Regions from separate parts of the Caballeronia sp. AZ7_KS35 genome, predicted to be linked through region 1. Evidence: predicted binding sites of a transcription regulator. Region 1 holds the regulator's gene; each other region holds the start of a gene.
The links. Region 1 encodes HrcA, which represses chaperone genes, less so after heat shock. Its sites were predicted from a motif close to TTAGCACTCNNNNNNNNNGAGTGCTAA; they were not measured.
Positions count from the first base shown of each region.

Region 1 (4,159 bases):
CCATTCGCCGGGCTGCGGCGCGAGCTTGTCGAACTCGCTCAGTTGCCACGCGAGACGCTCGCGTTCCAGTTGCAGCTCGCGGTCGCGATTCTGGGCGGTCTCGACGGCTTGCTGCGCGTCGCGCATCGCGCGCCAGGCACGATTCACCGCGCCGGCCGTGTCGAGCAACTGCGCGTGCGTGTCGAAGAGTTCGCGTTGCGCGTCCGGTCGCATCAACAATTGATGCGCGTGCTGGCCGTGGATATCGACGAGCATTTCGCCGACTTCGCGCAACTGCGCGAGCGTCGCGGGCGTGCCGTTGATGAACGCTCGCGAGCGGCCGCCCGAATCGATCACCCGCCGCAGCATGACCGAATCGGCGTCCTGCGTGAGCGCGTGTTCGTCCAGCCAGCGCACGACGAGCGGATGCGTCGAAAATTCGGCGGTGATGTCGGCGCGCGCCTGACCGGCGCGCACGACGCTCGCGTCGCCGCGCGCGCCGAGCGTGAGCGCGAGGGCGTCGATGAGGATCGACTTGCCCGCGCCGGTTTCACCCGAAAAGACCGTGAAGCCTGGATCGAAATCGATATCCAGCGTGGCGACGATGACGAAATCTCGAATGGAAAGATGACGGAGCATGGACGCTTCGGGGAAGGAAGTTCTGGCAGATCAGAGAGCGGACGAATCCTGCGACGGATGCTCGTTCCAGTGCAGCTTCTTGCGCAGCGTGGCGTACGTGCTGTAGCCGACCGGATGCAGCACCGGCACCGTATGCTTCGAGCGCCGCACTTCAATCGCGTCGTTCAGTTCGACGGCGGTGAACGACTGCATGTCGAAGTTCACGTTGACGTCGCGACCGCCGATGATCTGAATGGTCACTTTCGAATCGTCGGGCAGCACGATCGGCCGGTTCGACAGCGAATGCGGCGCGATCGGCACGAGCACGAAGCCCTGCAATTGCGGATGCAGGATCGGCCCCGCCGACGACAGCGCGTAGGCGGTCGAGCCGGTCGGCGTCGCGACGATCAGTCCGTCGGAACGCTGGTTGTACATGAAGTGGCCGTCCACCGACACGCGCAGCTCCGCCATGCCGGAGAAGCCGCTGCGATTCACCACGACGTCGTTGAACGCGAGCGCGTGGTAGATCGGCTTGTCGTTGCGCACGATGCGCGCTTCGAGCAGGCTGCGCTCCTCGCGCTCGAACTGGCCGGCGAGCATTTGCGGGACGATTTCCTGCATCGCCTTGAGCGGAATGTCGGTGATGAAGCCGAGCCGGCCATGATTCACGCCGATGAGCGGTGTTTTATACGGCGCGAGCTGCCGTCCGATGCCGAGCATCGTGCCGTCGCCGCCGAGCACGATTGCAACGTCCGCGCGCGCGCCCATCTCCGCGATGGAGAGCGCCGGGAACTCCGTCACGCCGACGTCCTTCGCGGTGCCCGCCTCGAAGACGACCTCGAAGCCCTGGCTTCTGAGGAGATCGGCGAGCGATCTCAGCGGCGCCTCGATGCCCGGCGTGTTGGTGCGCCCCACGAGGGCGACGGTCTTGAATTGGCCAATTTCCATGCCGGCATTACACCATAGTCAGAGAGCGAAAAGAACCGTGGGCGATGGCCGCCGGGCGCGCCGCGACGAGACCGTGCGGCATGACGCGGGCAGGCTCGCCGTTTGTCGCTAGAATGGAGCGGACGTTGAATGCCGACCACCCGGCGCGGCTCGCCGCTATCCGACACGTTGAGCTAAAATTTCCCCATGCTAGACCCACGTGCACAAACCCTCCTCAAAACGTTGATCGAGCGCTACATCGCCGAAGGTCAGCCGGTCGGTTCGCGCACGTTATCACGTCATTCGGGCCTCGAACTGAGCCCCGCGACGATCCGCAACGTCATGTCGGATCTCGAAGACCTCGGGCTGGTCGCGAGCCCGCATACGTCGGCGGGACGCATTCCCACGCCGCGCGGCTACCGGCTCTTCGTCGACACGATGCTGACTGTAGAAGCACCGCAAGACGAGGCCATGACCACCGCGGTCAAGACTCGCCTGCAAGGCGAGGAGCCGCAGAAGATCGTCGCGGCGGCGGCGAGCGTGCTGTCCAATCTGTCTTCGTTCGCGGGCGTCGTGCTCACGCCGCGCCGGAGCCACATGTTCAAGCAGATCGAGTTCATGCGGCTGTCGGACAAGCGCATTCTGCTCATCATCGTGACGCCCGAAGGCGACGTGCAGAACCGCATGATGGCCACGCAACGCGACTATTCGCCTTCGCAACTCGTAGAAGCCTCCAATTACATCAACGCGCATTTCGCGGGCCTGTCCTTCGACGAAGTACGCCGCCGTTTGCGCGAGGAAATCGATCAGTTGCGCGGCGACATGACCGCGCTCATGCAGGCGGCCGTGGTCGCGAGCACCGCCGAGACGGACCCCACTGACACCGTGCTGATTTCCGGCGAGCGCAACCTGCTCGAAGTGGCGGACCTTTCGTCCGACATGGCGCGGCTGCGCAAGCTTTTCGATTTGTTCGACCAAAAGACGAGCCTCCTGCAATTGCTGGATGTATCGAGTCACGCGCAAGGCGTGCAGATTTTCATCGGCGGAGAAAGCAATCTCGTGCCGATCGAGGAAATGAGCGTCGTGACGGCGCCATACGAGGTCAACGGGAAGATCGTCGGCACGCTCGGCGTGATCGGCCCGACGCGCATGGCGTACAACCGCGTGATTCCGATCGTCGATATCACCGCGCGTTTGCTGTCGATGTCGCTCAGTCATCAGTGACGCCATCTTGGCGCGCCGCGAAAGAGCGCGCCACTAGGCCGTTCGGCCAATGATGCGTCCGGAAACGCGCCGCTATAATGGTCCTCAACTTTTCCGACGACCATCTTCAGGCTCGCTTCCCTTATGCGTTTCGACCTCGAGTTGCCCTCGCAGCCCAGCGCTTCGCATCGCGTCGCGGTGCTGCTGATCAATCTCGGCACGCCGGACGCGCCCACGCCGCGGGCGGTGCGCAAGTATCTGGCGCAATTCCTGTCCGATCCGCGCGTCGTCGAAATTCCGTCATTCGTGTGGCAATTCATTCTGCGCGGCCTGATCCTGCCGTTTCGCGGGCGCGCATCGGCGAAGAAGTACGCGCAAGTGTGGATGCCCGAAGGCTCGCCGCTGCGCGTGCATACGGAAAAGCAGGTCGACGGCTTGCGGCGGCTCTTCGCGGCGAACGACTATCACGTCATCGTCGACTATGCGATGCGCTACGGCACGCCGGGCATCGGCGCGATGCTCAATCAGCTGAAGCTCGAAGGCGCCGACCGCATTCTCCTGTTGCCGATGTATCCGCAATACTCGTCGTCCACGACGGCCACCGCGTTCGACGACGCGTTCGCCGCGCTCAAGCGCGTGCGCAATCAGCCGGAAATCCGCACGATCCGCCATTACGCCGATCATCCGGCGTATATCGCGGCGCTCGCGGAGCAGGTGCGCGACTATTGGCGGCATCACGGCCAGCCGGATTTCGCCGCGGGCGACAAGCTCGTGCTGAGCTTCCACGGCGTGCCGAAGCGCACGATGGATCTCGGCGATCCGTATCACGACCAGTGCCAGCTGACCGGTTCGTTGCTCATGGCCGCGCTCGGGCTTACGCCGGTCGAATGCCGCGTGACGTTCCAGTCGCGCTTTGGGCGGGCGGAGTGGCTTCAGCCGTACACCGCGCCGACGGTCGCGGAGCTCGGCGCGGGCGGCGTTTCTCGTGTGGACGTGTTCTGTCCCGGCTTCACGGCGGATTGTCTCGAGACGATCGAGGAAATCGGCATCGAGGTGCGCGACGAATTTCTGAAGGCGGGCGGCAAGCATTTTCACCGGATTGCCTGCCTGAACTCAGCGCCCGCGTGGATCAAGGCACTGGGCGAGATCGCCGCGCAACATCTTCAGGGATGGCCCGTGCAGACTGTGCAGCCGCTCAGCGCAGTGGCCTGAGCGCGGCTTTTTCAGGCATTCACCCATGAACTACAAGATTTCGACGGAACCTGGCGCGCGTTTGCGCATCGATAAGTGGCTTTGGGCAGCGCGTTTCTTCAAGACGCGTTCGCTCGCGAGCGATGCGGTCGAGAAAGGCCGCGTGAAGATCGGCGGGGCGAATGTGAAGCCGTCTAAGGACGTGCGCGTCGGCGATATCGTCGAGATCGATATCGAACGG
Region 1 is NZ_JALQDV010000001.1:633,016-637,174, forward strand. It holds gene recN (DNA repair protein RecN) at 1-618, opposite strand, end outside; gene NCT05_RS03040 (NAD kinase) at 649-1,545, opposite strand; gene hrcA (heat-inducible transcriptional repressor HrcA) at 1,732-2,748, shown strand; gene hemH (ferrochelatase) at 2,872-3,939, shown strand; gene NCT05_RS03055 (RNA-binding S4 domain-containing protein) at 3,965-4,159, shown strand, end outside.

Region 2 (4,159 bases), on a different contig from region 1:
CCATTGCGCGCAGAACGATCTTGATACCAGCGTCCTGGTCTGCGTTCGCGCCCTTCAGCCCGTCGATCGCCTTGCGAGCGCGGATCAGCGCAACGCCGCCACCTGCCACGATGCCTTCTTCCACAGCTGCGCGCGTTGCGTGCAGTGCGTCTTCGACACGTGCCTTCTTTTCCTTCATTTCGACTTCGGTCGCAGCGCCGACCTTGATCACCGCAACGCCGCCGGCCAGCTTGGCCACGCGCTCTTGCAGCTTTTCACGGTCGTAGTCCGACGTCGCTTCTTCGATCTGCTTGCGCACTTGCTTCACGCGAGCTTCGATGTTCACGGCTTCGCCAGCGCCGTCGATGATCGTCGTGTTTTCCTTGCCCACTTCGATGCGCTTCGCCTGGCCCAGTTCAGCCAGCGTTGCCTTCTCGAGTGTCAGGCCGGTTTCTTCCGCGACGACTTGACCGCCGGTCAGGATCGCGATGTCTTCCAGCATGGCCTTGCGGCGGTCGCCGAAGCCCGGAGCCTTGACAGCAACCGTCTTCAGGATGCCGCGGATGTTGTTGACGACCAGCGTAGCCAGCGCTTCGCCTTCGACGTCTTCAGCGATGATCAGCAGCGGACGGCCAGCCTTCGCGACTTGTTCCAGAACCGGTAGCAGATCGCGGATGTTCGAAACCTTCTTGTCGTGCAGCAGCACGAACGGGTTTTCGAGGACGGCGACTTGCTTGTCCGGGTTGTTGATGAAGTACGGCGACAGGTAGCCGCGGTCGAATTGCATACCTTCGACGACGTCCAGCTCGTCTTGCAGCGACTTGCCGTCTTCGACGGTGATGACGCCTTCCTTGCCGACCTTGTCCATCGCTTCAGCGATGCGCTCGCCGATCGACGTGTCGCTGTTCGCCGAGATCGAGCCGACTTGCGCGATTTCCTTGTTCGTCGTGCAGGGCTTGCTGATCTTGCGCAGTTCTTCGATTGCTGCAGCCACGGCCTTGTCGATGCCGCGCTTCAGGTCCATCGGGTTCATGCCCGATGCGACGTACTTCATGCCTTCGCGAACGATGGACTGCGCGAGCACAGTAGCGGTCGTGGTGCCGTCACCTGCGTTGTCGCTGGTCTTGGAAGCAACTTCCTTGACCATTTGCGCGCCCATGTTCTGGAGCTTGTCCTTCAGTTCGATTTCCTTCGCGACCGACACACCGTCCTTCGTGACCGTCGGGCCGCCGAAAGAGCGCTCGAGCACGACGTTGCGGCCCTTCGGACCCAGCGTGACCTTGACCGCGTTGGCCAGGATGTTCACGCCTTCGACCATCTTGGCGCGTGCGGAATCGCCAAAAGTGACTTCTTTAGCTGCCATATCCAAACTCCTTGATTCGATTCGGTTTGCTGGCTTCGCTGCGGCGCTCGGAGGAGCGGCTCAGGCAGACGAAGCCGAACGTGCAGGAAAGATGCTTACTTGACCAGAACGGCCATGATGTCTTCTTCGCGCATGACGAGCAGTTCCTGCCCGTCGACCTTGACGGTCTGGCCAGCGTACTTGCCGAACAGAACACGGTCGCCGACCTTCACGTCGAGGGCGATTTGCGCGCCCTTGTCATCGCGCTTGCCCGGGCCGATGGCCAGGACTTCGCCTTGATCCGGCTTCTCAGCGGCTGCTTCAGGGATCACGATGCCCGATGCGGTCTTGGTTTCCTGGTCCAGACGTTTGACGATGACGCGATCGTGCAAAGGACGAAGGTTCATACACACTCCTCTCTTGATTGAGACTGAAAACGCGGGAAAACCCGTCCTTTGAGAAGAGTCTCGCCGGACGGCAATCTTGTTAGCACTCTCGTGCAGTGAGTGCCAATTATATGGAGCGACTTTGACAATTTCAAGGACGCGAAGGTCGGGAAAACGCTTAAGCAGCCTGGCTCTTGAAAAACGGCACTGCGTCCATAGGCGGGAAATCAGCTCAATCGAAATCACAAACCGATTGACAGAATTAATGTCGATTCGACAAAAGTGATTTCGTCGGATTAGGGTTTTTCCTAGGTCGTCCGGAGCCTAGACTGCATCTCAACGACGATGCAACGGAAAGACACACACTCCGCCGCGACGTTCCTTAAAACAGCATCCGGAGGTCATCATGTTCAAGTTCAAATCAATCGTTCCCGCCATCGCCATTGCAGCCGTACTCGCCGCGCCGGCTTTTGCGCAAGCGCGCGAAGACGGTCCTGCCACCCGTGCGCAAGTGCGCGCCGAGCTTGTCCAGCTCGAACGCGCCGGCTATAAGCCGATGGCCGATCAAGCTACGTATCCCGCCGAGATTCAGGCTGCCGAAGCGCGCGTGGCCGCGCAACAAAGCGCATCGAACGCGTCGTTTGGCGGCGTGAGCGATGGCGCGTCGGCATCGGGGAAACCGGCGCGCGTCGGCTTTTTGAGCCGTATCGTCCGTCCCGCCGCCGATGCCAATCCGGTCGACTTCAATCGTCCGTAAGCGAAACGCAAAGCGGCGCGCGACGCCGCATCCGACGAAGCCCGGCCTCGCGTGCCGGGCTTTTCGCTTGCTGAAGGAACTAAGACCTATGCTTTTTCGTCGGTGATACCGCTGGCACTACAATCTTCACCTGCTTCTCTTCGTTCCTCTCGCTCTCCGTCTTAAGCCGCTCATGTCATCTCTCGCATCGTCGCGTCTCGTGTTCGTGTCGCTCGCGCTGACCGCCCTTGTCGGGTGCGGCGGCCGCGCCGCCACCACGCCGAGCTATCAGCAGGAGCTGTTCAGCACCGGCGTAAGCCCGTTCGCGCACAATTTCGACGCCACCGTCAACGAAACCTGCGAGGCCGCGCGGCGTGCGCTGCTGTCGCAAGGCTTCCTCACGACGATGGGCCAGCCCGACACCGTCGACGCGACCAAGAATTTCCAGCCGAGCGCCGAAACGCACGTCGTCGTCTCGTTCCACGTCGTATGCACGCCCGGCGAAAACGCGACGAACCAAAGCATCGCGTACGTGAACGCCGTGCAGGACGGCTATGCGCTCAAGAAGAGCGACACGTCCGCGAGCGTGGGCTTGAGCGTGCTCGGCTCGCTGTCGCTGCCGATCCGCTCGAACAGCGACGCGATGGTCAAGATTTCCAGCGAGACCGTGCCCGCCGGCAAGTTCTATGACCGATTCTTCGGTCTGATGGGCCACTATCTGAACACGGTGCCGCGCAGCGCGCCCGTCGCCGGCGACGAAGTGAAAAGCAAGCCGCTCGCGCCGTCGATCATCGTGAGTTCGCCCGAGCTGACGCCGACGCCCATCGTCGTGCAGGCGCCCGCCGCCGCGACCGCGATCCAGAGGCCGGATGCGGATGCGGCTGCGGCTGCGCCTGCGCCTGCGGCTGGCGCGTCGGAAGTCCCGGCGGCGTCGGCGGCCGCAGTGCCTGCGGCCACCGTGACGCACTGAACAGTCAGTTCGGCACGTTGACGATGCCGCCCGCCACCGAGATCGCGTTCGCGCCGGGATCGGTCGCGATGGGCGGCAGATTCGACGTCGTGAGGGCGGGCGCCGAACCCGCCTTGCCGCCGCGCGCGACCGTTCGCACCACCTGCGACGGCGGCAGCGGCGCGTTGTTCTTCAGGTGGTTCCACATCAGGTTGAGCGCCTGAATGTCGTAGTAGTGGACCGGAATGAAGCGCGTGTCGAAGCCCGCCACGCTCAGGAACGCGTCGAAGTGCTGACCGTTCGTGATCTCATACAGTGAAAGCTGGCTCTTGCTTCCCTCCGCCACGCGATTCGCACCCAGATACGGCCGCGACGCATGATTGATCGGCACGAGCGCATCCGCCCGGCCCTGCACGATGATCGCGGGCTTGCCGCGCAGATTCGCGTTCACGCGGATCGCATTGACGCTGCCCGCCATCGTCGCGTTGCCGTTCGTCCATAACGCGCGCAGGCAGGCGGCGCCCGCGTAGCTCGCATCGGGCGTCGCCAGCCGATGATCCGCCGCGCCCGTCGTTCCCGCGTTGTAGACCAGGTTGATGCCGTTGGTCGGCGGCACGCCGTTGCCGTTGCCGAAGATCGTCGGCATCGGCGAGACGAGCGGCGTGACGCCGGCCGCGCCCGTCGCCGCGCTGGTCGTGCCGAAGCTGAACTCGCAGAGATTGTCGAGCACGCTCGCTTTCATGTACGCATCGGCGTAGGTGACGGCG
Region 2 is NZ_JALQDV010000017.1:25,461-29,619, forward strand. It holds gene groL (chaperonin GroEL) at 1-1,342, opposite strand, end outside; gene NCT05_RS13835 (co-chaperone GroES) at 1,438-1,728, opposite strand; gene NCT05_RS13840 (DUF4148 domain-containing protein) at 2,114-2,464, shown strand; gene NCT05_RS13845 (DUF2242 domain-containing protein) at 2,637-3,413, shown strand; gene NCT05_RS13850 (D-(-)-3-hydroxybutyrate oligomer hydrolase) at 3,418-4,159, opposite strand, start outside.
Region 2: NCT05_RS13835 (co-chaperone GroES) is a predicted target of HrcA. The motif match lies at 1,808-1,834, and genes of this name have one in related genera.

Region 3 (4,159 bases), 170 kb from region 1:
CGAAGGCTGCCTCTTCGGCAACGGCGAGCGCACCGGCAATGTCGATCTCGTGACGCTCGCGATGAATCTCTACACGCAAGGCGTCGATCCGGGCCTCGATTTTTCCGATATCGACGCCGTGCGCCGCGTCGTCGAGCGCTGCAATCAGATTCCGGTGCATCCACGCCATCCGTACGCGGGCGATCTCGTGTTCACCGCGTTTTCGGGTTCGCATCAGGACGCGATCCGCAAGGGCTTCGCGCAGCGCGTGCCGGGCACGGTGTGGGAAGTGCCCTATCTGCCGATCGATCCGGCCGATCTCGGCCGCAGCTACGACGCCGTGATCCGCGTGAACAGCCAGTCCGGAAAGGGCGGTTCGACGTATCTGCTCGAACGCGGTCTCGGCTTCACGCCGCCGCGCCGCGTGCAGATCGAATTCAGCCACGCCGTCCAGAAAGTCACCGATGCATCCGGCGCGGAAATCAGCGGCGAAGCGATCTGCGAGCTCTTCAAGCGCGAGTATTTCGATGCGGGCGGGCCGGTATCGCGCATCGACGTTTCGACGCTTACGGTATTCGAAAGGCGCGTCGCATTACCGGCCGTAGTGGCTGCGACGAGCGGCGACGCTCACGCGCAGGCGGTCGCCGCCGCGCTCGGCGTGGACGCGAGCGTGAACTGGTTCGAGACGTCCGTGACGGCGAACGGCGACACGGCGGCGTTCGTCGGCTGTCGTGTCGGAGACGGGCCGACGCGCTTCGGCGTCGCGGTGCATGCGAATCCGGCGCTCGCGGTCGCCGATGCCGTCGTGAGCGCGGTCAACCGCTCCGGGCGCGTCGTGGACAACCTGCGGCAAGACGAAGCCGTGGAAGCGTGATGGGCGGCGCGCGTGGCTATTCGAGCGCCACGCGCGTCGCCTGCAGGGCGAGCAGCTGCCATTGGCCTTCGGTCTGCACATGGACGGCGGTGTAGGCGATCGGAAACAGCAGCGCGCCGTTCTTCGATTCCATCTCGATCAGCGCACGGCCCGACACGAGGCACGTATCGCGGCCGGCGGGCAGCACATCCTGCGACTGAATTTCGATCTGCCGATAGCGGCGGCGGCCCGCGGTGATCGCGTCGATGAACTGGCGCTTCGTCTCCCGCTTGCCGTTCGTGTGGACGTAGCTGACGTTCTCGGCCAGCAGCGCGTCCAGCGCCGGGCCGTCGCCCTCGACCATGGCACGGAAGCGATCGCGCTCGAGGCCGCGGATGGCCTCAATGGTTTTTGCCGGCATCTGTCGATTCCCCTTGTGTCGAGGAACCGATGCGCCGGCGCCTCGTCAGAAGTTGTATTGCAGATATAGCTGGCTGAAATTTATACCAGGATTCGGCTCTTTGATACCGCCGTTCGACAGATGCTGAAAGCGAAATCCCGCTTGATAGCTCTGCTTCGACCCGAAGATCATGCCGACGCCCACCATGTCCGCGAACTGGAACGCCGACCCGACGCTGAAATCCTCGGTGATGCGCGTGTGCGAGAGCAGCCGCACGCCGACGCCCGCCTCGATGAACGGCCGGAAGTAGCCCGAGCTCTTCACGAAGCGCAGCACTGGCGTAATGCCGAATTCCCATATGTTCGGATGCACGGCGTTGTCCTCGGTCGTGTGCCAGTAGGACACGTGACCTTCGCCGATGAGCGTGAAGTGAAAACCGCCGATCTCCCACCAGGTGAGGCCCGGATCCCAGGACAGGCCGAGATCGGCCTTCTTGATGTCGTGGTCGGCGACGCCGCCGGCGATCTGGACACCGAATCGGTCGGCATGAGCCGCCGCCGACGCGAGACCCAATGCAGTACAAACCGCCACGCGCACTAGCGGGCGGGGCCACGAACTCTTGTTTTTATGCATTTGCACCCCAATTTGCTCGGATAGCGGGTGTGTTTCGTAAATTGCTGTCGCTTGGCGATTCTAGTGACGTTTTAAAACATTTGCAGAAATCGCATCAGCGCGTCCCAGTTTGTAGAATTTTTGATCGCGACAGTGGGCAAGTAAGGTAAATCATGCGAAAACGTTTCAGCCTCCGGTAGTTTCTTCCGCTACTCGCGCAACAGTCCGTCCTATTGAACCCGCAAATTCGATAGTTTTTGTGGGAACTCCCACATTCCCCTCTGCTCTAACACTTAGCACTCGATGGACTGGAGTGCTAATATCGTGTCTGACTTGCCGCGGTCGTTAAGCGGCACGTGAATTGTTGATAAGGAGCTTATGAGCGTGACCAATGCGATGACCCTTCCGAATGTTGTGAGCTCGGCACCTGCCAAGGCATCTTCGGCAGGCGCGCTGACGTACGCACAGTCGTCGATGCTGACCGGCCAGATCGGCAACATCGATTCATACATACAAGCAGTGAACCGTATTCCGATGCTTTCGCAGGCGGAGGAACGACAGTACGCCACCGAATTCCGCGAGCAGGGCAACCTGAACGCCGCGCGCCAGCTGGTGCTTTCGCACCTGCGCCTCGTCGTGTCGATCGCCCGTAACTATCTCGGTTACGGCTTGCCGCACGCCGACCTGATCCAGGAAGGCAACATCGGTCTGATGAAAGCGGTGAAGCGCTTCGACCCAGAGCAAAACGTGCGCCTGGTGTCGTATGCGATGCACTGGATCAAGGCCGAGATTCACGAGTACATCCTGCGCAACTGGCGCATGGTGAAGGTCGCGACGACCAAGGCGCAGCGCAAGCTGTTCTTCAATCTGCGCAGTCACAAGACCAGCCATTCGGCGTTCACGCCGGACGAGATCGAAGGTCTCGCGAGCGAGCTGAACGTAAAGCGCGAGGAAGTCGCGGAGATGGAAACGCGCTTGTCGGGCGGCGATATCGCGCTCGAAGGCCAGGTCGAGGATGGCGAGGAAGCGTACGCGCCCATCGCCTATCTGGCCGACTCGCACAACGAGCCGACTAACGTCATCGCCGCGCGGCAGCACGACAGGCTGCAAAGCGACGGCCTCGCCGATGCACTCGAATCGCTCGACGAACGCAGCCGCCGCATCATCAAGGCGCGCTGGCTCGACGTGCAGGACGACGGCTCGGGCGGCAAGACGCTGCATGAACTGGCCGACGAGTTCGGCGTCTCGGCGGAGCGCATTCGCCAGATCGAGGCGAGCGCGATGAAGAAGATGCGCTCGGCGTTGCATGACTACGCGTAACAATTGACTGTGCCATTGCAGAAATTGCAAAGCCCGCCGTCGACGAGACGGCGGGCTTTTTCTTTGGCACTTCGCTGAAAACACAAACGGCGCCCGCGGGCGCCGTTTGTTATCGAGCTTCGATTACCGCTTCAGGCAGGCATCGGTGCAGCGCCGCCGCCGTTGCCGGACAAGCGCGTGGACAGTTGCGCCGCATAGCGCTGCGCCGCCGCGCCCACGACGATGTGGAACGTATCCGCCGACACCCACGCCACATCCAGCGACGACAAACGCTGACGATCCACCGACGACGGATCGCGCACGACCACGCGCAGGCGCGTCTGCGCAACCGCGTCGAGCGATACCACGTTGGTCGCGCCGCCGAACACCGCGAGCCAGCGGAACGGGTCCGGATCGAGCGGGCCGGGCGTCTGGTCGCCGCTCACCGCTGCCGCGACCGGTTGCGCCGGCGTCGACGATGCGGGCGTTGCGCCGCGCGTCGACGAATGCTCGAGTTCGCTGCGGATTTCATCGGCGATCAGATCGGCTTCCGGCCCGATGATCACCTGGACGTTGGTCGCGCCGCGCTTCAACACGCCGCGCGCGCCGATGCTCTTCAACTGCGGCTCCGACACCTTCTCCGAATCGACGACCGACAGACGCAGACGCGTCGTGCAGGCATCGACGAGCGTCAGATTGGATGCGCCGCCGAGCGCCGCGACGTACTTCGCAGCGCGCGTGTTCGACACGGCTGCTGCCGCGCCGGGCACGGGCGGAATCAGGCCTCCATCGACGGTTTGGGCCACGTCGGTTTCGGCGTCGGTCGTGGCCGGCTCGCGGCCCGGCGTCGCCATGTTGAACTTGCGGATAAAGAAGCGGAACAGGCCGTAATAGATGACGAAGTACACCGCACCGACCACGAGCGCCAGCCAGCCGCGCTGCGACAGACCGTAGTTCAGCACGTAGTCGATCGCGCCCGCCGAGAACGTGAAGCCCAGGTGGATGCCGAGCGCCGA
Region 3 is NZ_JALQDV010000001.1:464,463-468,621, reverse strand. It holds gene leuA (2-isopropylmalate synthase) at 1-853, shown strand, start outside; gene NCT05_RS02280 (nuclear transport factor 2 family protein) at 870-1,253, opposite strand; gene NCT05_RS02275 (acyloxyacyl hydrolase) at 1,299-1,865, opposite strand; gene rpoH (RNA polymerase sigma factor RpoH) at 2,229-3,164, shown strand; gene nagE (N-acetylglucosamine-specific PTS transporter subunit IIBC) at 3,296-4,159, opposite strand, start outside.
Region 3: rpoH (RNA polymerase sigma factor RpoH) is a predicted target of HrcA. The motif match lies at 2,138-2,164, and genes of this name have one in related genera.